Regions from separate parts of the Fictibacillus arsenicus genome, predicted to be linked through region 2. Evidence: a T-box and tRNA genes for the amino acid it is inferred to sense, from the RefSeq annotation. Region 2 holds a T-box; the other holds one or more tRNA genes.

Region 1 (11,340 bases), 1.5 Mb from region 2:
TCTGATCACTCTAGAGATAGAGCTTTCCCCTTCGGGGGACAGAGTGACAGGTGGTGCATGGTTGTCGTCAGCTCGTGTCGTGAGATGTTGGGTTAAGTCCCGCAACGAGCGCAACCCTTGACCTTAGTTGCCAGCATTCAGTTGGGCACTCTAAGGTGACTGCCGGTGACAAACCGGAGGAAGGTGGGGATGACGTCAAATCATCATGCCCCTTATGACCTGGGCTACACACGTGCTACAATGGATGGTACAAAGGGTTGCGAAGCCGCGAGGCCAAGCCAATCCCAAAAAGCCATTCTCAGTTCGGATTGTAGGCTGCAACTCGCCTACATGAAGCCGGAATTGCTAGTAATCGCGGATCAGCATGCCGCGGTGAATACGTTCCCGGGCCTTGTACACACCGCCCGTCACACCACGAGAGTTTGTAACACCCGAAGTCGGTGGGGTAACCCTTTTGGGAGCCAGCCGCCGAAGGTGGGACAGATGATTGGGGTGAAGTCGTAACAAGGTAGCCGTATCGGAAGGTGCGGCTGGATCACCTCCTTTCTATGGAGATTATGAAACAGCTTCGACTGTTTCGTAAGTACACCTTTTGCCTTTTGTTCAGTTTTGAGAGAACTCTCTCTCAACTAAATAACACTTTTCTAAGATTTTTTATGAAAGGGTTATTTTATATGTTCTTTGAAAACTAGATATCGACATCCAAACAAAGTAATGCAAGGCAGATAGATTATTTATCTGCGCCAAAGCAAGAATCTTTGATGTGTAAACATCATATAAGGTTAAGCTAGAAAGGGCGCACGGTGGATGCCTTGGCACTAGGAGCCGAAGAAGGACGGGACGAACACCGATATGCCTCGGGGAGCTGTAAGTAAGCACTGATCCGGGGATTTCCGAATGGGGGAACCCACCATCCGTAATGGGATGGTATCCATATCTGAATACATAGGGTATGAGAAGGCAGACCCGGGGAACTGAAACATCTAAGTACCCGGAGGAAGAGAAAGCAAATGCGATTTCCTGAGTAGCGGCGAGCGAAACGGAAACAGCCCAAACCAGAGGGCTTGCCCTCTGGGGTTGTAGGACACTCTACATGGAGTTACAAAGGAACGAAGTAGGTGAAGCGGTCTGGAAAGGCCTGCCAAAGAAGGTAACAGCCCTGTAGCTGAAACTTCGTTCCCTCCTGAGTGGATCCTGAGTACGGCGGGACACGTGAAACCCCGTCGGAATCCGGGAGGACCATCTCCCAAGGCTAAATACTCCCTAGTGACCGATAGTGAACCAGTACCGTGAGGGAAAGGGGAAAAGCACCCCGGAAGGGGAGTGAAAGAGATCCTGAAACCGTGTGCCTACAAGTAGTCGGAGCCCATTAACGGGTGACGGCGTGCCTTTTGTAGAATGAACCGGCGAGTTACGATCCCGTGCAAGGTTAAGTTGAATAGACGGAGCCGCAGCGAAAGCGAGTCTGAATAGGGCGACATAGTACGTGGTCGTAGACCCGAAACCGTGTGATCTACCCATGTCCAGGGTGAAGTTCAGGTAACACTGAATGGAGGCCCGAACCCACGCACGTTGAAAAGTGCGGGGATGAGGTGTGGGTAGGGGTGAAATGCCAATCGAACACGGAGATAGCTGGTTCTCCCCGAAATAGCTTTAGGGCTAGCCTCGCGGCAAGATTCCTGGAGGTGGAGATAGCTGGTTCTCCCCGAAATAGCTTTAGGGCTAGCCTCGCGGCAAGATTCCTGGAGGTAGAGCACTGATTGGACTAGGGGCCCCCACAGGGTTACCGAATTCAGTCAAACTCCGAATGCCAGAGAATTATCCGCGGGAGTCAGACTGCGAGTGATAAGATCCGTAGTCAAAAGGGAAACAGCCCAGACCATCAGCTAAGGTCCCAAAGTATACGTTAAGTGGCAAAGGATGTGGAGTTGCCCAGACAACCAGGATGTTGGCTTAGAAGCAGCCACCATTTAAAGAGTGCGTAATAGCTCACTGGTCGAGTGACTCTGCGCCGAAAATGTAACGGGGCTAAACGTATCACCGAAGCTATGGCTTGTACCTTTAGGTACAGGGGTAGGGGAGCGTTCGAAGTGCAGTGAAGTCAGACCGGAAGGACTGGTGGAGCGCTTTGAAGTGAGAATGCCGGTATGAGTAGCGAAAGACAAGTGAGAATCTTGTCCATCGAAAGCCTAAGGTTTCCTGAGGAAGGCTCGTCCGCTCAGGGTTAGTCGGGGCCTAAGCCGAGGCTGAAAAGCGTAGGCGATGGATAACAGGTTGATATTCCTGTACCACCTCCTTTCCGTTTGAACAATGGGGGGACGCAGTAAGGTAGGGTGAGCGCACTGATGGAATAGTGCGTCTAAGCAGTTAGGCTGTTGGATAGGCAAATCCGTCCAACGTGAAGGCTGAGCTGTGATGGCGAGGGAAATTTTAGTACCGAAGTCCCTGATCCTACACTGCCAAGAAAAGCCTCTAGTGAGGAAAGAGGTGCCCGTACCGCAAACCGACACAGGTAGGCGAGGAGAGAATCCTAAGATGATCGGGAGAACTCTCGTTAAGGAACTCGGCAAAATGACCCCGTAACTTCGGGAGAAGGGGTGCTCTGATAGGGTTTATCGCCCGAGAGAGCCGCAGTGAATAGATCCAAGCGACTGTTTAGCAAAAACACAGGTCTCTGCGAAACCGCAAGGTGAAGTATAGGGGCTGACACCTGCCCGGTGCTGGAAGGTTAAGAGGAGGGGTTATCCCTTACGGGAGAAGCTCTGAATTGAAGCCCCAGTAAACGGCGGCCGTAACTATAACGGTCCTAAGGTAGCGAAATTCCTTGTCGGGTAAGTTCCGACCCGCACGAAAGGTGTAACGACTTGGATACTGTCTCAACGAGAGACCCGGTGAAATTATAGTACCTGTGAAGATGCAGGTTACCCGCGACAGGACGGAAAGACCCCATGGAGCTTTACTGCAGCTTGATATTGGATTTTGGTACAGCTTGTACAGGATAGGTAGGAGCCTGAGAAGCCGGAGCGCCAGCTTCGGTGGAGGCGTCGGTGGGATACTACCCTGGCTGTATTGAAATTCTAACCTTGAACCGTGATCCGGTTCGGAGACAGTGTCAGGCGGGCAGTTTGACTGGGGCGGTCGCCTCCTAAACAGTAACGGAGGCGCCCAAAGGTTCCCTCAGAATGGTTGGAAATCATTCGCAGAGTGTAAAGGCACAAGGGAGCTTGACTGCGAGACCTACAAGTCGAGCAGGGACGAAAGTCGGGCTTAGTGATCCGGTGGTTCCGCATGGAAGGGCCATCGCTCAACGGATAAAAGCTACCCTGGGGATAACAGGCTTATCTCCCCCAAGAGTCCACATCGACGGGGAGGTTTGGCACCTCGATGTCGGCTCATCGCATCCTGGGGCTGAAGTAGGTCCCAAGGGTTGGGCTGTTCGCCCATTAAAGCGGTACGCGAGCTGGGTTCAGAACGTCGTGAGACAGTTCGGTCCCTATCCGTCGCGGGCGCAGGAAATTTGAGAGGAGCTGTCCTTAGTACGAGAGGACCGGGATGGACACACCGCTGGTGTACCAGTTGTTCCGCCAGGGGCATAGCTGGGTAGCTACGTGTGGACGGGATAAGTGCTGAAAGCATCTAAGCATGAAGCCCCCCTCAAGATGAGATTTCCCATCACGTTAAGTGAGTAAGACCCCTTAGAGATGATGAGGTTGATAGGTCTGGTGTGGAAGCGTGGTGACACGTGGAGCTGACAGATACTAATCGGTCGAGGGCTTATCCTTAATATTGCATGAATCGTTTGGAAACGTCGTATCTAGTTTTGAGAGAACATAATATGATGAAAATCATTAAAAAATCTCTTGCAAAATGTATGGAAATATAATAAAATTTATCTTGTCCCAACAGGATATATGATTTTGAGAGTACTAGGTCCAGTGATGATGGCGAAGAGGTCACACCCGTTCCCATACCGAACACGGAAGTTAAGCTCTTCAGCGCCGATGGTAGTTGGGGGTCTCCCCCTGTTAGAGTAGGACGTCGCTGGGCTTTATCTCAAAATACGTAAATTATATTATTCCACAGTAGCTCAGTGGTAGAGCTATCGGCTGTTAACCGATCGGTCGCAGGTTCGAGTCCTGCCTGTGGAGCCATTACTTTTTGCTTCCATAGCTCAGCAGGTAGAGTGCTTCCATGGTAAGGAAGAGGTCACCGGTTCGAGCCCGGTTGGAAGCTCCATATCATAAAAATAATATGGCCCGTTGGTCAAGCGGTTAAGACACCGCCCTTTCACGGCGGTAACACGGGTTCGAATCCCGTACGGGTCACCAACTTTTCTTTAACTGAACATAACTTTTGGAGGATTAGCTCAGCTGGGAGAGCACCTGCCTTACAAGCAGGGGGTCGGCGGTTCGAACCCGTCATCCTCCACCATTTATGCCGGTTTAGCTCAATTGGTAGAGCAACTGACTTGTAATCAGTAGGTTGGGGGTTCAAGTCCTCTAGCCGGCACCACAATTTTATTTTTATCGAACTAAAAATAAAATTGCTGTTACGAGGAATAGTCTTCATGCAACTGCTTTTAGACGCAGTAACATGTCTAGATCGATTCTTTTTTTATGTGGAGGGGTAGCGAAGTGGCTAAACGCGGCGGACTGTAAATCCGCTCCCTCCGGGTTCGGCGGTTCGAATCCGTCCCCCTCCACCATCTTTGTATAAGATTTAGAAAGACAGACAATACTGCTTTTAGATAATGCGGGTGTAGTTTAATGGTAAAACAAGAGCCTTCCAAGCTCTGGTCGTGAGTTCGATTCTCATCACCCGCTCCATTTATTCCGGGGCTTTAGCTCAGCTGGGAGAGCGCCTGCCTTGCACGCAGGAGGTCAGCGGTTCGATCCCGCTAAGCTCCACCATATACATAACAATTGATATCAGGCGATGGCCTGATTTTTTTTTATTTTTAAAGGCTGTTTTCGTAAACATTATTGCTTTTGAAAGTTGTAATATCCGCTGCAGCGGCTCGCTTTCCGCAGGGCGTGCGGTGAGCACCCTCTGTACTGCGTACAATGAGTGGGCTCATCTGCCCCGCTCATCCTGCAGGACAAGGAAGGCTCCGGCAGCGATATATCGCACGAAGAAAAAGTGATTTTCATTTTCGATGAGTCTCGCCCTTCCGCTCCAATTTAACTATTCAATGAAGAACTTTTGAAAATCGCTCAGTAGCAGCAATCTTTTAGAAATGCGCCTATTTAAAAAAGGTTAGAAGAAGGCTAGAAGATGGACTTATCCATCTTCTATTTCATTTTAATTGAAAAGCCTATAAGCGAAATTACGGCTTGGAAAAGTTAAATTATAGTCTATAAAATGTAATTACAGCTTAGAAAATAAAATTACAGTCTATAAACCATAATTACGGGTTAGAAAATAAAATGAAGACATTCCGCTGCAAGCATTTCCTTCTCCAATAAAAAAAGAACCCCATCTATTTTCCATTCTATTTCTTATAAATATGTATCCAAGCATCGAAAGCGCTTTCTTTTTGGTATATCTATGCAAAATTTTGTCCAGTTGAACCATGAAATCCCTTACAGATACAATAGTATTAGGAATTCGTTAGTTTTTATGTTTTTCATAAGGGAGGAAGAAGAAATGTTAAAAGATATATCAGTGATCGGAGTACCGATGGATTTAGGACAAATGCGACGCGGTGTAGATATGGGGCCTAGTGCTATTCGATATGCAGGAATTATTGAGCGTTTAGAAAACCTTAACTATCAGGTTGAGGATTTAGGTGATATTGAAATTGCTCGTCCAGAAAAACAAAGCATTGAAAACGAAGGTAATCTTAAAAACTTAAACGGTGTTTTGGAAGCAAGTGAAAAGCTTTCTGAATCTGTTTCCAGTGTAATTACGAACAAAAAGTTCCCGCTAGTATTAGGCGGAGATCACAGTATTGCGATTGGAACTTTAGCAGGGGTTTCAAAACATTACGAAAACCTTGGTGTTATCTGGTACGATGCTCATGGCGATCTGAATACCGCAGATACTTCTCCAAGCGGCAATATACACGGAATGCCTTTAGCTGCCAGTATCGGAATTGGTCATGAGATGCTAACGAACATCAGCGGCTATACACCTAAAGTGAAGCCGGAAAACATTGTTATCATTGGAGCGCGTTCACTAGATGAAGGTGAGAGAGAACTCATAAAAGAAAAGGGAATTAAAGTTTACACGATGCATGAAGTGGATCGTCTTGGTATGACAAAAGTTATGGAAGAGACGATCGAATATTTAGCACATACTGACGGGGTTCACCTTAGTCTTGATCTTGATGGATTAGATCCCCACGACGCCCCTGGAGTAGGTACTCCTGTACTTGGGGGAATCAGCTACAGAGAGAGTCATCTGGCGATGGAGATGCTAGCAGAAGCAGAAATTATTACTTCTGCAGAGTTTGTGGAAGTTAATCCGATTCTTGATGAGAAGAACAAAACAGCAACCGTTGCTGTCGCATTAATGGGATCTTTATTTGGAGAAAAGCTTTTATAAATCTGCTCAATCAAAAACAGTTGCCTCTTTACGGAAGCAACTGTTCTTTTTCATTTATGCGTTGATATTGATTTAGCAGCTGGTCTATTTCTTGAGAAAGTTCTACAACTTCTTCTGCAATTAAGGGTAGATGTTTCGAAAGTTCATTCATTTGCTGTCTGGAGTGTTCGATTTGTTCAATCAATAAATCCCTATACATACAAACAACCCCTCTCTTCAATCGTTTAAGTATTTTATATGATTAATATTCCCAGGCCTTATTAGTTTGAAACACCGAAACTAGAAAAAAATACCTTTTTATTTCGTCAAATTCTGCAACATGATAAAATAAAAAAATAAAGAGAATCATTGAAACTTATGGCAAGCTGGTACGTAAATAAAATCCGAGTGGTGATAATAGATGGACGCCTTAGTAGCGAATATGGTTGCCCAAGTCAAAAAAGGGGACCAGGAAGCGTTTGAAGGCATTGTAGACCTTTTTAAAGATAAAATATACCGGCATTGTTACCGGATGGTCGGCAATGGACACGAAGCAGAAGATTTAGCACAAGAAACTTTTTTAAGAGCTTACCGTAATATAAGTAAATACAACAATGAATTTAAATTTTCAACTTGGATTTTCAGAATTGCCACAAACCTATGCATCGACAGGCTCAGAAAGAAGAAACCTGATTACTACTTAGATGCTGAAGTGCCTGGCACTGACGGAGCTACGATGTATAGTCAGCTCTCATCTGAAGAACCGCTGCCTGAACAAGTCGTAACAGAAAACGAACGATGGAATGAACTGCAAGAAGAAATTATGAAGCTCCCCGAAAAGTATAGGACAGCGATTGTTCTAAAATATGTAGAAGATTTATCACTGGAAGAAATCAGCCACATCATGGACATACCCGTCCCAACTGTAAAAACTCGTATACATCGAGGCAGAGAAGCGCTGAAGAAAGTATTTCAAATGGTTGTAAAAACGAGGTGAAGAAAAAATGCAGTGTGAAGATTCTGTATTTGATGAATTGATGAACAAAGTACTCGATGGTGAAGCGACTACGGAAGAAGAGCGTGTCTTTCATGCTCATCTGGAAGAATGTGAATCATGTAAAGAAGAATACGAGTTGCTTTTAGATACTCTAAAAGAATTACAGTTACAGAACCATTCTATAAAGGCGCCTGAAGGATTTACTCAGGCTGTTATGGCAAAGCTGCCTAAAGAGAAGCAGCAGATCAAATGGAAACGATGGATGCAGCGTCATCCTGCTTTAACGGCAGCGGCGATCTTTATGTTCTTTATGGCAGCATCCGTTTTCACCAGCTATAATCAGCAAGACCTGGCTGTTGTAAAAGGAGAAGGAAACCTTCAGATTAAAAAGGCTGAAAGGGTAGTCGTTGTCCCAGCTGGAGAAACGATAAAAGGCGACCTTGTCGTTGAGAATGCAGACGTCCGAATTGAAGGAAGAGTAGAGGGCGACGTCACAGTAATAAAAGGTAATCAGTATCTTGCATCAGCAGGAGAGGTGACGGGCCACAGTCAGGAAATCGGCCAAGTTGTCGAATGGGTATGGTACAAGTTGAAATCGTTGGTTAGTACAAAAGAAGAAACAATGCAAAATAACGATAAGAGCCGTTTAGAGACGGCTTTTTTTGTTGGGTAAGGAAAATGATGCCCGGGTATCCGCGCCGCGAATTTTGTCCGGGATTGTCGTCTCGTGGTTATTTTTTAATTAACGTGCGATTATTTCATTTAACGTGAGAAAAAACGCAGCTAACGTGGGATTAATCCGGTTTAACGTGGGAATGCCGTACGTAATACCTAGTGTGGTATTAAGCAAAGGGCAGTTTCGTTGCCGCCACCAAAAGGATGAGCCCTGAATTTTCATAAACTTGAGCCTCTCATGCTCAGTTTTCTTTGTAATGAGGTATGCTATAATATATAAGTAAAATCCATTATGAAACTTCAACTTGGAACACATACCCGAGTTGGGAGGGAAGTTATGTTACCAATCGCAGATTTTAATATTTTTAATTACCTTACACAAATAATTGATATTTTATTGGTGACGTATGTCATCTATAAATTGATCATGATTATCCGGGGAACGAAAGCTGTTCAGTTGTTAAAAGGGATAAGCGTGATCATCGTAGTATGGTTCCTGAGCAGCTCGTTCGATCTTCGGACGATGTCTTGGCTGATGGATAAAGTCATTACATATGGTTTGCTTGCCATTATTATTATCTTCCAGCCAGAGCTGAGAAGAGCGCTGGAACAGCTTGGACGAGGCAGATTCTTTTCAAGGACGGGAATTCCTGAAGAAGAGGAAACTGAGAAAACGATCGCGGCCATTGTAAAGTCTACAAACTATATGTCTAAACGCCGTATCGGAGCAATCATCTCAATAGAAAGAGAAACAGGATTGAGTGAGTACGTAGAGACTGGGATTCCGATTCAAGCGCATTTAACTTCCGAGCTGTTAACAAATATTTTTGTACCGAATACACCGCTTCACGATGGAGCTGTCATTATAAAACAAAGCCAGGTTTTTGCAGCCGGCTGTTATTTGCCGCTTACAGAAAGTCCGTTTGTATCAAAAGAGCTTGGAACAAGACACAGAGCAGCATTAGGGATCAGTGAAGTGACAGATGCTATAACGGTTATAGTTTCTGAGGAAACAGGTACGATCTCCCTTACAAAAAACGGGGAAATCTATCGGAATCTGGACGAAGAGTCTTTAAGAAATTTGTTGAATGCAGAATTGATTATTGCGAACAAGTCCACTTCCTCAACTCGCTGGAATTGGAGGGGAAAGAAAAATGGACAAACTCCTTAATAGTTCATGGTTTGTTAAAATCATTGCTTTCCTCCTTGCTTTAATGATGTATACCATCGTTACAATGGAAACGCAGGAAGAAGCAGCTAACCGTTCTATTTTTTCAAAAATGTATACGGAAAGCGAAACCATTCAGGACGTTGAAATCACACCTTATTTTGATGAAAAACAATATGTCTTAACCGATTTGCCCTCTTCGGTAGATATTACCTTAACAGGCTCGAGCCGGTTAATTACAAAAGCCACAAAAGTAGATAAAGAAGTCGAAGCATATATTGATCTGACAAATGAGGATCCGGGCAATAAACGGGTTAAAGTAAATGTCCGCGGTTTGCCTGAAGGCGTTAAAGCGAAGGTGAAGCCTGAATACGTTGACGTAATCCTTCATAAGAAAGTTACGAAAGAGATGCCGGTTAACGTTGATCTAAAAAATACAAGAAAGCTTCCAGAGGGTTATACAGCTGGGGATGTTGAATTCTCTCCAAAATCCGTCAAAGTAACGGGCCCAGAAGGAATGATCAACCAGATCTCATTTATTACTGGATTTGTAGACGTAGGGGATGCGGACGAGCCTATAAGGACAAAAGTGCCTTTACGGGCATACAATCAACAAGGAGACCTTATTGATGTACAGGTGTCTCCTGAAACGGCAGAGGTATCAGTGCCGATAAAGAAACCTAAAAAAACAGTGCCTATTTCCATCCGTACAAGTGGAGAGCTGGAAGAAGGTCTCTCAATTGCGTCAATAACATCTGACCCGAATGAGATTACGCTGACAGGTACAACAACTTCTTTAGATAAATATGATTCATTTAAAGAGATTTCTATAGATCTTAGCAAGATTAAAAAAGATACAACATTAACTGTGGATGTTCCTGTTCCAGATGGAATCGAATCTGTTTCGGTAAAAGAGGTATCCGTTTCGATTGACGTTGAAGATGAAGAGGTTACACGAACGTTTGAAGATGTTCCATTAACATTGCTTGGAACGACCGATGAGAAAAAAGCTACTATTCTAGACCCTGAAGACGGCGCCGTCGATGTGACGGTTAAAGGCAAGAAGAGTACGCTTGATTTGCTCCAAAAATCAGATCTCGAAGGTATTTTGGATGTAAGCCAGCTTGAAGAAGGAACACACGAAGTAAAGATAGATTGGAAAAATCCTGCTGATATTGATCTGACAGATACAGTTCAAGAAGCCAGTGTGGAAATTCAAACAGAAACTAGCAGTCAATAGATGAAGGAGAGAGCAATAATGGGAAAATATTTTGGTACCGACGGAGTAAGAGGAGTTGCAAATACAGAGCTAACGCCTGAACTTGCGTTTAAATTAGGACGTTTCGGAGGATATATTCTAACAAAAGATACAGATAAGCCAAAGATCTTGATCGGCCGTGATACACGAATTTCAGGACAAATGCTAGAAGGCGCTCTTATAGCTGGACTTTTATCCATCGGTGCAGAAGTAATGCGCTTAGGTGTTATTTCAACACCTGGAGTTGCTTTTATTACAAAAGCGCTGGGAGCACAAGCGGGAATCATGATCTCAGCTTCGCATAATCCAGTTGCAGATAACGGGATTAAATTCTTTGGAGCTGATGGTTTTAAGCTTTTAGATGAGCAAGAAGCGGAGATTGAAGCACTTTTAGATAAGGATACAGACGAACTGCCTCGTCCTGTAGGAGGCGACCTGGGATCTGTCAGCGATTATTTCGAAGGCGGACAGAAGTACATGCAATATTTAAAACAAACGATACCTGGAGACTTCTCAGGATTGCATATCGCACTTGACTGTGCACACGGTGCTACATCATCACATGCACCGCACTTATTTGCTGATCTAGAAGCAGATATTTCAACGATGGGCACTAGTCCGAACGGCTTAAACATCAATGAAGGTGTTGGAAGCACACATCCGGAGAAGCTTGCTGCGCTTGTAAAAGAAAAAGGCTGTGACATGGGATTGGCTTTT
Region 2 (11,340 bases):
CACCAGCAAGAATGGTGTTGATCATTTTTTTCGGATAATCAAAGATAAGGAATTGTCGTTTGACCAGCATAAATTTGCTGCAGTTGGAGAGAAAACTGCTCAAGCGATGCAGGAGCGGGGAATCCATTCAATCCTTGTTCCGAAACGTTATGATGCTGAAGCACTTGCTGAACTATTAAAAAAAGAAGTTAAAGATGGAGAGAAAGTACTTTTTCCAAAGGGAAATCTCGCTCCTTCTTACATTAAAGATCAACTAAAAGATAAAGCAGATGTGGAAGAACTAGTAGTCTACGAGACAAAACCAGCCGAGGACCTTGACTGGGGTTTAGCCTTAAAAGCAGATTGCTGCTTTTTCTTAAGTCCTTCTGCTGTCTCATTTATGACTGCGTATTATGAAAAGAAACAAATCAGCAGGATTTTGAAAACGCCTGCTTTTTGTATTGGGCCGACTACAAAAAAAGCAGCGGTCGAGAAAGGGTTCCAACATGTTTTTATGCCAGAAAGATATACAGCTGAGGACATGGTGAAACTTGCTGCAATTTATTTTCAAGGAGGAAGCTAATATGAATTTCCAGCGTCACCGCCGTTTAAGAAGAACTGCCTCAATGCGTTCACTTGTACGAGAAACACATCTTCATGTATCTGATTTCATTTATCCATTATTTTTTGTGGAAGGTGAGAATGTTAAAAAAGAAGTTCCTTCAATGCCAGGCGTTTATCATATTTCACTCGATTTATTGGAGGAAGAAATTAAAGAGGTTGAAAGCTTAGGTATTCAGTCTATTATTGTTTTCGGTGTACCTGGTGAGAAAGATGAATGCGGAAGTTCTGCCTATGACCATAACGGAATCGTACAAAAAGCCATTCGTCAAATTAAAGAGATCGCACCCTCTCTAACTGTAATCGCAGATACTTGTCTTTGTCAGTTTACAGATCATGGCCATTGCGGTGTTATTGAGAACGGCTATGTACGTAACGACGAAACGCTTGAACTTTTGGCAAAAACAGCAGTTTCTCAAGCAGAAGCAGGAGCTGATATTATAGCACCTTCTAATATGATGGACGGTTTTGTTGCTGCGATAAGACAAGGATTGGATGAAGCGGGTTATACCGAAATTCCGATTATGTCTTATGCTGTTAAGTATGCTTCATCCTTTTACGGTCCGTTTCGTGATGCTGCACACAGCACACCGCAGTTTGGTGATAGAAAAACCTATCAGATGGACCCGGCAAACCGCCTGGAAGCTCTTCGCGAAGCAGAGTCAGATATTGCTGAAGGAGCAGACTTCTTAATGGTTAAACCAGCACTTTCTTATCTGGACATTCTTCGGGAATTAAAGGATAGATATCCTCTTCCGCTCGTTGCTTATAATGTGAGCGGAGAATATTCCATGATTAAAGCAGCAGCCTTAAATGGCTGGGTAGATGAAAAAAGTATCGTCCTTGAAAAATTAATTTCTATGAAAAGAGCTGGAGCAGATCTCATCATCACATACTTTGCTAAAGATGCGGCAAGATGGCTGAAAGAGAACCAATAAATGGGGGAGGGTTTCAGTATGAGAAACTTTGAAAAATCAATCGCGGCTTTCAAAGAAGCGAAGGAATATATGCCTGGCGGCGTAAACAGTCCTGTACGTGCTTTTAAATCAGTGAATATGGATCCTGTATTTATGGAGCGCGGCAAAGGATCTAAAATTTATGATATCGATGGAAATGAATATATTGATTATGTTTTATCATGGGGTCCATTAATTTTAGGCCATGCAGATGAAGCAGTGGTAAAAGCTCTTAAAGAGACTGCTGAACGTGGAACTAGTTTTGGAGCTCCTAACGAGATGGAAACGAAACTGGCGAAACTTGTAATTGACCGTGTTCCCTCTATAGAAGTGGTTCGTATGGTCAACTCCGGAACAGAGGCAACGATGAGCGCGCTTCGTCTTGCGCGCGGATATACAGGGAGAAGCAAGATAGTAAAATTCGAGGGCTGTTACCATGGTCATGGCGACTCATTGCTGATCAAAGCAGGGTCAGGGGTCGCGACTCTTGGCCTGCCAGATTCTCCAGGTGTACCTGAAGGGATAGCGCAAAATACGATCACGGTTCCGTACAATGATCTTGAAAGTCTCCAAGTTGCATTCGATCAATTCGGAGAAGATATTGCCTGTGTAATCGTTGAGCCAGTGGCTGGGAACATGGGTGTAGTACCACCTCAAAAAGGGTTCCTTGAGGGAATCCGTAAAATGACGGAACAACATGGCTCTCTATTAATCTTTGATGAAGTTATGACAGGATTCCGTGTGGATTATGAATGCGCTCAAGGGTATTTCGGTGTCACACCTGACCTTACATGTTTAGGGAAAGTAATCGGCGGGGGTCTTCCCGTCGGTGCTTATGGAGGTAAGCGTGAAATCATGCAGCAAATCGCACCTAGCGGACCTATTTATCAGGCAGGAACATTGTCTGGCAATCCATTAGCAATGGCTGCAGGTTATGCTACTCTATCTCAGCTAACAAAAGAAAGTTACGATTATTTTAAAAAGCTTGGTGATCAGCTTGCTTCCGGAATATCTGAAGCAGCAGAACATTACGGGATCGACCATACGATCAACCGTGCAGGAAGCATGATTGGTTTCTTCTTTACTAATCAAGATGTAATTAATTATGAAACAGCTAAGTTATCAAACTTAGATCATTTTAATTCTTGTTTCCGCACGATGCTGCATGAAGGGGTTTCTCTTCCACCTTCACAATTTGAGGGATTATTCTTATCAACTGCACATACTGAAGATGATATTAACAAAACAGTTGATGCATTCAGAAAAGCTTTTTCATTATTGAAATAGGCTGTTTTCTAAAAGATTGTTGCTTTTGTTTGTTTCTGTACTCATCAATTGCAAGTTGATAGGAGCGCAAGGTGCGTGCCTACCACATAAGAAGCTTCTCGCTAGGCATGCGACGAGGAATCTCACATCGGTAGTATTTAACTGTAGACGCAGGAGCAAGGATACTTCCATGAAAACGGTCAGGTGGAGAATCCTAATGGCGCAAAGCGGCAGGAGGCTCACCGCACGCCCCGTGGAAAGCGAGCAACGTAGCGGAAATCAACTACTTTCAAGAGCTACAATTTATGCGAAATAGCGTCCGTTTATCAAAACGGGCGCTATTTTTATTTTTGCCGATTGAACTCGGAATCATATTTCGTCCTGTTCTCTCATACACCTATATTGTATAACTATATGCAATTGAAAGGAGGAGAAGGGCATGAGTCAATCGAAGCTGCGTTTCTCCATTGAGGAGTCTGTTTGGCTAAAGAAAGGACAGGAAGTAGCTGAAGTTTTGTCGATGTCACTTGTTCCTGAAATAAACATCAGTGAGGAAGCCGGACAGGTTTATATCAAGGGAGCTCTTATTTTAAACGGTAAATACCGTGCAGAAAAACAGGGTGATCAAGATGGGCAAAATTTAGAAGGGAACCCTTTATCTGAAGGTGTCTCATATCGTTCACTCACCCAGTTGAATGTTGCAGAAGATGGAGTTACAGATCTGGTCCATCGCTTTCCTGTTGACATTACGATTCCGTCCTACCGTGTTGAAGATTCAAACCAGGTGAAGGTTGAAGTAGAGTCTTTTGAATATGAACTTCCTAACTCGACTTGCTTTGAACTTTCAGCATCCATCTGTATTTATGGAATAAAGGATGAAAAACAGCGCCAGGAAAGTCAGGCCTTTGAACTGCCGAAAGAAATAGTACGCTCAGCTGTCGAGGAACGTTCTGATCAGAATGATGAGAAGTCAGAGATATTTACTCCTTTCCAATTTGAAGCTCGCCAAAGCGGAGGCGTACCTTCTCAGCCGCAACAAAATGAATTTCAAGCAAGTTTTAGAGAGGAAGCTTCTGAAGTTAAATCTGAGAAGAAAACAGCTTACGAGTTCAAACCTCATTTTGAAGAGATTGATGATACAACGATGGATGCGACCTTTGATTCATTAAAGTCAATTGCTTTCTCTGATGAGGATATGAGGAATTCGAATAATGAGGAAGAAACAGAAGAACCAGAAACTGAGGAACATTACCTTCCGGAATATGAAGACGCTCAAGAAGAGCTCAAATTTAATGAGAGCCATTCAGAAGAGCAGGAATACGCGAGTTACGATCAGCCGTATGCAGAGCAGAATTATCAGGCTCAAGATGCCTATAACTATCAGCAGAACGCTTATCAGAATCAGCAATCCTATCAACAACCAGAAAGACCATATGAATATAATCCGTATCAGCAGCAATCTTACTCGGCGCAAGAAAACAATTATCAGGATTACCAGGCGCAAAATTACGGAGACCGTCCATATGATGCAGGAGAGTATGGAGAACAAGCGTATCATGATGAACAAGAATACGATGATCAAAGCTATCAGCATACAGAAGAACAAGACCAATCTTATGAATATGAAGCAGAAGCCAGCAGCTATGAAGAACAAGAAGAACAGCAAGCAGAGCGGGAAGAGGAACCCAAGGATGAAAATGCCTTGTATTTAACGAAGATGCTTTCAGGAAAAGAAGACCGCTTCTCAAAAATGAGAATGTATATTCTTCAGCGCGGAGATTCTTTAGAACACATCTGTGAAAGATATGATATCTCCTTAAATACGCTGATGCGCATGAATCAATTGCAGCAGGGTGAAGTATCTGAAGGGCAAATTATCTATATTCCTGTAAGTTCACGCTAAAATGAGGTGCTGCCATGGGGCTCATTAACCTCTTAGAAAATGAATATGATTTATATGGGGTGAGATGGAAGCAGGAGCCTCATATTATCATGACCGATTTTGGAGAGAAACGATTAAGGTATTGGAAAGATGAAGAGATGTTAAAATGGCATGTCAGATGGCGCGATGAGTCTTCAAAAGGCTCTGGCGCCGTACCTGACAGAATGATTCGAACAAGAGATGGAGACGCAGCGGTATTTGACGGCAAGCACTGGATTACCCTTCATGACTATGCTGATACTCTGTTTGGCTGCGAAGAAGTAGAGCGGTGGGGACAATTTATTGGTCAGTTGTTAAAGGTTTCTGTACAAGGAAACTATAAAAATGATCAATCTGTTGAACACCCTGTATTTGATTTTAGCCATTGTTTGGAATTAGCTCAAAAATACACTGATGGAAGTTTCCAAATTTTAAATACAAGTATAGCTGAAGCAAACAAGAGACTTCTATTCGCTGAGGCGCTTAATAAAAAAGTTCAAAACACCGAAGTTCCAATCTTGGAAAAAGAAATAAGAATTGCGAATGGAAAAAGAATCTTTCACTTTTTATTTTACCAAGGTGGTGATTCTAAACCGGTACAAAGTTACAAGCCGATACGAAATTTCTTATTCGAATGGCTGGAACACAATTCACCTTTGTCATTAAAAATGCTTCTGACTGAAATTGATCGTATCTTCCCATTACAAGGTGATCATGGGTTGCTATTGTTAGCCGAAATTACAACACCATGGGAACTAACTGATTGTCTGAATCGATTAGACAACACCAATTTAGAAAAGATGGTTGAAGGCATGAACATGTACGAAGCCATTTGGGATGTAAACCGGACTTTCCTTAAAACGGTTACTGAATGGTTTGATGAAAACAGAAGGAAGGTGGCCCTATGACAACGGAAAAGGAAACACTAAATTACGGGCCCGTCCTTTTTCATTATGATCTGTTTCCTGAAAAGCTTGAACGTCACGGAAAAGTAAAGAAGGTCATAACGAAAAGAGGAACTTTTGCACTTAAAGAAGCAGAGATGAACGAGGAAGAACGAAGCTGGTTCACACATGTTATTCAAAGGCTTTCAGAAATTGGTTTCCATCAGGTAGTACCATTGTATCCGACCAAATTTGGTGACTATACTGTTCAGCTTGGACCAAAAACCTATTACCTCATGCCATGGTTTGCATCAGATGAGAGAAATGAAAGAGCAAAGGATGAGGTGCTGCTTGATCATCTCGGCAAAGTGCATGCTCTGACACTCAAAGAACAAGACTTTTCAAATGAAGTCGTCGAACATTCTTATCAATATTTAATGAACAGGTGGGAAAACCGGCAGTTTGAAATGGAAAGGTTTACGGAAGAAGCTGAACAAAAAACGTATATGTCACCTTTTGAATTAACGTATTTAAGCCATTTTCATCAAATAATGAGAATGACTGAAGAAGCCAAAAGAAGATTAAAAGAATGGTACGATACTTGTCAGCGTGAAAAGCGATATAGAAGTGTCCTGTGCCATGGAAAAGTTTCCCGTAATCATTTGATATTTAATCCTACAGGGGAAGCCCATCTTCTGAACTTTGAAAAAGCTGTGCTGGACACTCCTGTAAGAGATTTGGCTTTATATTTCCGGAGAGCTGCACATCAGAGAGACTGGGTGATTGAAGAAGGTAAGTTATTATTGGATTTATATGAGAAACATGTACCGCTTTTAAATGAAGAACGAGGATTATTAATCAGCTATTTATCATATCCGGAACCGGTATTTAATACAGTTGATCTATACTGCAGCAAAAGAACTCAATATTCTCAAATCGAATTGGTGCACAGGCTTGAGAGCAGAATAAGAGCCATGAAAAAGATACGCGATTTTTGTGATGCTATTATGATAGCTCCTCCGCCAGCTCTAGAGGAAAATGCACCAAATAAAATTCATATAAATAATGAAGAAGATCACATATAGCACCATATATGTGATCTTCTTGTTTAGTTTAGTTTGATCCTAAAATATTTCATAAGCAATACCAAAATGCAATGCAAGGAGAATCAAAATAATGAAAAAATCTACAGCTGAGGGAAATAATAAAGTGCGGATCAGCTGAAAGATAATAAGCGGCACTGTTAATTGCCCGATTGCATTTTTAACGGTTAGAAGCCAGCCAGGAAAGCGGGCTTTCCTAAAATATCTCCGAGCCAAGAAGAAGCCCCCCATTCGCCCATTTTATATAACTTATGCATCGTGTTTAAAGACGTGAAAGACGGGCTTCACCAAATTTATTTTTGTGCATAGAATAACTTTTACAAGTTAAGGTTATCCTATTGACTAAAATTAGCACTCTTGTATAAAATATAATCAGATTCTATATTGTGCGTAGACAGGGAATAGTACAAATGCAACACCTTTTAGAGAGAGGATTCATCTGCTGAAAGAATCCTTAAGGCTAGTTGGTTGGAAGTCGCCCTTGAGCATCTTCTTTGAACAATGAAGTAGAAGAAGACGGTAAATCCGTTATCGATGAAGAGTACAGCAAGTTAATTTGAACTTGCCGTAAATTAAGGTGGTACCGCGGAAAAGTCCTTTCGTCCTTTAAGACGATTGGGCTTTTTTTGTTTTTTAGAAAGGTTGTTTTCGCAAACTTTGTTGCTCCTTGAAGTGGTTGATTTCCGTTCCAGGATGCTCGCTTTCCGCGGGGCGTGCGGTGAGCTTCCTTTGCGCTTCGCACCATTAGGAGTCTCAATGAAGCATGTGTGCTCCTGCGTCTACAAGCAACTCCTAACGAAGAGAGTTTCCTCGTCGCATGCCTTGCGAGAAGGATACTCAGGTGGCTGGCACGCTGATCCCGCAGGACAAGGAAGGCTTCGGCAGCTTTAAATCGCACGAAGAAAATGTGAAGTTCATTTTCGAGGAGTCTCGCACCTTGCACTCCAATCAACCTTGTCAATGAAGAGAATCAACAAAAAAGTTAAAAGCAAAAATCTTTTAGAGAAGAGCCTTTAGAAATAAAAGGAGGAGAAATGATGACGAACGAACAGAAAGAACTTACGATGCCGACAAAGTATGATCCGAAGGCTACAGAAGAAAACCGTTATGAATTCTGGCTGAAAGGAAAATTCTTTGAAGCAAAAGGCGACAAAGAGAAAGAGCCATATACAATTGTTATTCCGCCGCCGAACGTAACCGGAAAACTTCACCTTGGTCATGCTTGGGATACTGCACTGCAGGATATTCTTACACGTACAAAACGCATGCAAGGCTTTGATGTTTTATGGCTGCCTGGAATGGATCACGCAGGCATTGCAACTCAAGCTAAGGTTGAAGGGAAGCTTCGTGAAGAGGGAATTTCCCGCTATGATCTTGGGCGTGAAAAGTTTCTCGAGAAATCATGGGAATGGAAAGAGGAATATGCTCATTTTATCCGCCAGCAATGGGCAAAACTTGGTCTTGGATTAGATTACTCCCGTGAACGCTTTACATTAGACGAAGGGCTTTCAGAAGCGGTAAAAGAGGTATTCGTAACGCTCTACGAAAAAGGTTTGATCTATCGCGGCGAGTATATCATCAACTGGGATCCTCAAACAAAAACAGCACTTTCTGATATAGAAGTTATTCACCAGGATGTTCAGGGTGCTTTCTATCATATGAAATATCCGCTGGCAGATGGTTCAGGATATATTGAAGTAGCTACTACTCGTCCAGAAACAATGCTTGGAGATACGGCTATCGCAGTACATCCGAAAGATGAGCGCTATCAGCATCTAATCGGTAAAAAGGCAATCTTGCCAATTGTTGGACGTGAGATTGAGATCGTAGGTGATGACTACGTAGATATGGAATTTGGTTCAGGGGCTGTAAAAATCACACCTGCTCATGACCCTAACGACTTTGAGATCGGAAACAGACATAACCTTGAACGTATCTTGGTAATGGATGAAGGCGGAAAGATGAACGAAAATGCCGGGAAATATCAAGGGCTTGATCGTTTTGAGTGCCGAAAACAAATTGTAAAAGACCTCCAAGATCAAGGAGTTCTATTTAAAATTGAAGAACACATGCATTCGGTGGGGCACTCTGAGAGAAGCGGTGCTGTAGTAGAACCTTACCTATCTACTCAATGGTTCGTAAAAATGAAGCCACTTGCAGAAGAAGCAATCAAGCTTCAAAGCAGCGAAGACAAAGTCAATTTCGTTCCAGACCGTTTTGAAAACACGTATTTGCGCTGGATTGAAAACATCCGTGACTGGTGTATTTCACGCCAGCTATGGTGGGGACACCGTATTCCAGCTTGGTTCCATAAAGAAACAGGTGAAATCTACGTTGGAAAAACAGAACCTAATGATCCTGAAAATTGGGAGCAGGATACAGATGTCCTTGATACGTGGTTCTCGTCAGCTCTTTGGCCTTTTTCAACAATGGGATGGCCGGATGAAGAATCTGCTGATTTAAAACGCTACTTCCCTGGAAATGTGCTTGTAACAGGATATGATATTATTTCATTCTGGGTATCAAGAATGATTTTCCAATCGCTTGAGTTCACTGATCAAAAGCCATTTAATGATGTATTGATTCACGGACTTGTTCGAGATTCTGAAGGGCGTAAGATGAGTAAGTCACTTGGAAACGGTGTAGATCCGATGGATGTTATCGAGAAATACGGTGCGGATGCACTAAGATTCTTCTTAACTACCGGAAGCTCTCCTGGAAACGACCTCCGATTCTATTGGGAAAAAGTGGAGTCTACTTGGAACTTTGCTAATAAAATTTGGAACGCATCCCGTTTTGCACTTATGAATATGGATGGCTTGCAATACGATGAGATTGATTTGAGCGGCAAAAAGTCACTTGCTGACCAATGGATCCTGACTCGTCTTAACGAAACGTCAGAAGACATTACAAGACTGATTGATGCCTATGAATTTGGAGAAGTTGGACGTCTTCTTTATAACTTCATCTGGGATGATTTTTGTGACTGGTATATCGAGATGGCAAAACTGCCGCTTTATGGAGAAGATGAAGAAGCTAAGAAAACAACTCGTTCTGTTTTGGCTTATGTACTGGACCAGACACTTCGATTGCTTCACCCGTTCATGCCGTTTATTACAGAAGAAATCTGGCAGCATCTGCCTCACGAAGGTGAATCTATCACTGTTGCCTCTTGGCCGGTAAAACGAGATGACCTTCATTTCCCAGAAGCTGCAAATGAATTTGCTCTTGTAACTGAAGTGATCCGCTCTGTTCGTAACATCCGCTCAGAAATGAACGTTGCACCGAGCAAGCCGATCGAACTCCAAATCAAGCCGAAAAATAAAGAGATTTTAAAAGCTCTGGAAACAAACCGCAACTATTTAGTACGTTTTTGCAACCCGAGCGAACTTTTGATTTCTGATGAAATCTCAGCACCAGAAAAGAGCATGAGCACCGTTTTAACTGGGCTTGAAATGTATCTTCCTCTTGAAGGATTGCTGAATATTGAAGAAGAGATCAAGCGTCTTGAAAAAGAAGCGGAAAAATATGCGAAAGAAGTAGAACGTGTACAGAAAAAATTAAGCAACGAAGGTTTTATGAAAAAAGCACCTGAAAAGGTTATTGCTGAAGAGCGTGCAAAAGAAAGTGATTATCAGGAAAAATATGATAACGTTCAAGCACGTATAAAAGAGCTTCAAAGCTAACAGTTTACGATTATGAGGCGGATCCTTTTATGCAGGATTCGCCTTCTTTTACGTTATGAAAGGCGGGCTTAAGTTTGAATTCCTATAATGAAACATTAACATGGATACATGGTTTATTGAAGTTTGGTATAAAGCCAGGATTGAAGAGAGTGGAATGGCTGCTGCAAAGAACAGGGAACCCGGAGAAAAAAATTAAATGTATACATATTGCCGGAACAAACGGAAAAGGATCTACTGTTGAGTATTTACGGAGTATTTTTAATGAAGCTGGCTACAATGTTGGAACCTTTACTTCTCCATATCTCATTACTTTTAATGAAAGAGTTTCAATTAATAAAGAACCTATTAAAAACGATGAATTGCTGGAATATGCAAAATTGCTAAAACCGTTGGTTGATGAACTGACTGAAACTTCTTTAGGCAGTCCGACAGAGTTTGAAGTGATCACTGTCATTTCATTGCTATATTTTGCAAAAAAGCAGCCGGATATCGTTATTTATGAAACAGGATTAGGCGGTTTATATGATTCAACAAATGTAATTTCACCAATATTAAGTCTGATTTCAAATATTGGATATGACCATATGGGAATTTTAGGGGACACCATTGAAGAAATTGCATTTCAAAAAGCTGGGATCATAAAAAAAGAGGTTTCGGTAATCACAACTGTTGAACAGATTGAAGCTTTAAATGTGATAGAGAAGAAGGCTAATACAGTACATTCCGACACTTATATTCTTGGCAGGGATTTTTCTGTTTTGCATAAGAAGAGTTCCGACAATGGAGAAGAGTTTTTATACACAGGGCTTGAAAATTCAAATATTTCAGCAGAATTATCGATGAAAGGCATCCATCAAGTAAAAAATGCCGGACTTGCTCTGGCTGCCGTTGAATATTTGACAAGAAAGGGTTTTTACAGAATTG

Evidence for each region. A T-box is a leader RNA that pairs with one kind of tRNA and senses whether it is charged. The one in region 2 lies ahead of ABE41_RS13830 (valine--tRNA ligase), so its partner is inferred to be a tRNA-Val.
Region 1: it encodes a tRNA-Val, which carries the amino acid that the T-box ahead of ABE41_RS13830 (valine--tRNA ligase) is inferred to sense. The anticodon was not compared.

What each region holds. Positions count from the first base shown of each region.
Region 1 is NZ_CP016761.1:146,872-158,211, forward strand. Features, by position in the region: rRNA gene ABE41_RS00835 (16S ribosomal RNA) at 1-546, shown strand, start outside; rRNA gene ABE41_RS00840 (23S ribosomal RNA) at 781-3,782, shown strand; rRNA gene rrf (5S ribosomal RNA) at 3,932-4,047, shown strand; tRNA gene ABE41_RS00850 (tRNA-Asn) at 4,077-4,151, shown strand; tRNA gene ABE41_RS00855 (tRNA-Thr) at 4,161-4,236, shown strand; tRNA gene ABE41_RS00860 (tRNA-Glu) at 4,254-4,328, shown strand; tRNA gene ABE41_RS00865 (tRNA-Val) at 4,356-4,431, shown strand; tRNA gene ABE41_RS00870 (tRNA-Thr) at 4,437-4,512, shown strand; tRNA gene ABE41_RS00875 (tRNA-Tyr) at 4,621-4,705, shown strand; tRNA gene ABE41_RS00880 (tRNA-Gly) at 4,753-4,826, shown strand; tRNA gene ABE41_RS00885 (tRNA-Ala) at 4,835-4,910, shown strand; gene rocF (arginase) at 5,647-6,546, shown strand; gene ABE41_RS20435 (aspartyl-phosphate phosphatase Spo0E family protein) at 6,575-6,745, opposite strand; gene sigW (RNA polymerase sigma factor SigW) at 6,947-7,522, shown strand; gene ABE41_RS00905 (zf-HC2 domain-containing protein) at 7,530-8,195, shown strand; gene cdaA (diadenylate cyclase CdaA) at 8,535-9,368, shown strand; gene ABE41_RS00915 (CdaR family protein) at 9,352-10,605, shown strand; gene glmM (phosphoglucosamine mutase) at 10,624-11,340, shown strand, end outside.
Region 2 is NZ_CP016761.1:2,669,675-2,681,014, reverse strand. Features, by position in the region: gene ABE41_RS13870 (uroporphyrinogen-III synthase) at 1-562, shown strand, start outside; gene hemB (porphobilinogen synthase) at 564-1,538, shown strand; gene hemL (glutamate-1-semialdehyde 2,1-aminomutase) at 1,557-2,843, shown strand; gene ABE41_RS13855 (LysM peptidoglycan-binding domain-containing protein) at 3,262-4,725, shown strand; gene ABE41_RS13850 (hypothetical protein) at 4,740-5,651, shown strand; gene ysxE (spore coat protein YsxE) at 5,648-6,712, shown strand; gene ABE41_RS13840 (hypothetical protein) at 6,752-6,946, opposite strand; T-box leader at 7,113-7,340, shown strand; gene ABE41_RS13830 (valine--tRNA ligase) at 7,768-10,416, shown strand; gene ABE41_RS13825 (bifunctional folylpolyglutamate synthase/dihydrofolate synthase) at 10,491-11,340, shown strand, end outside.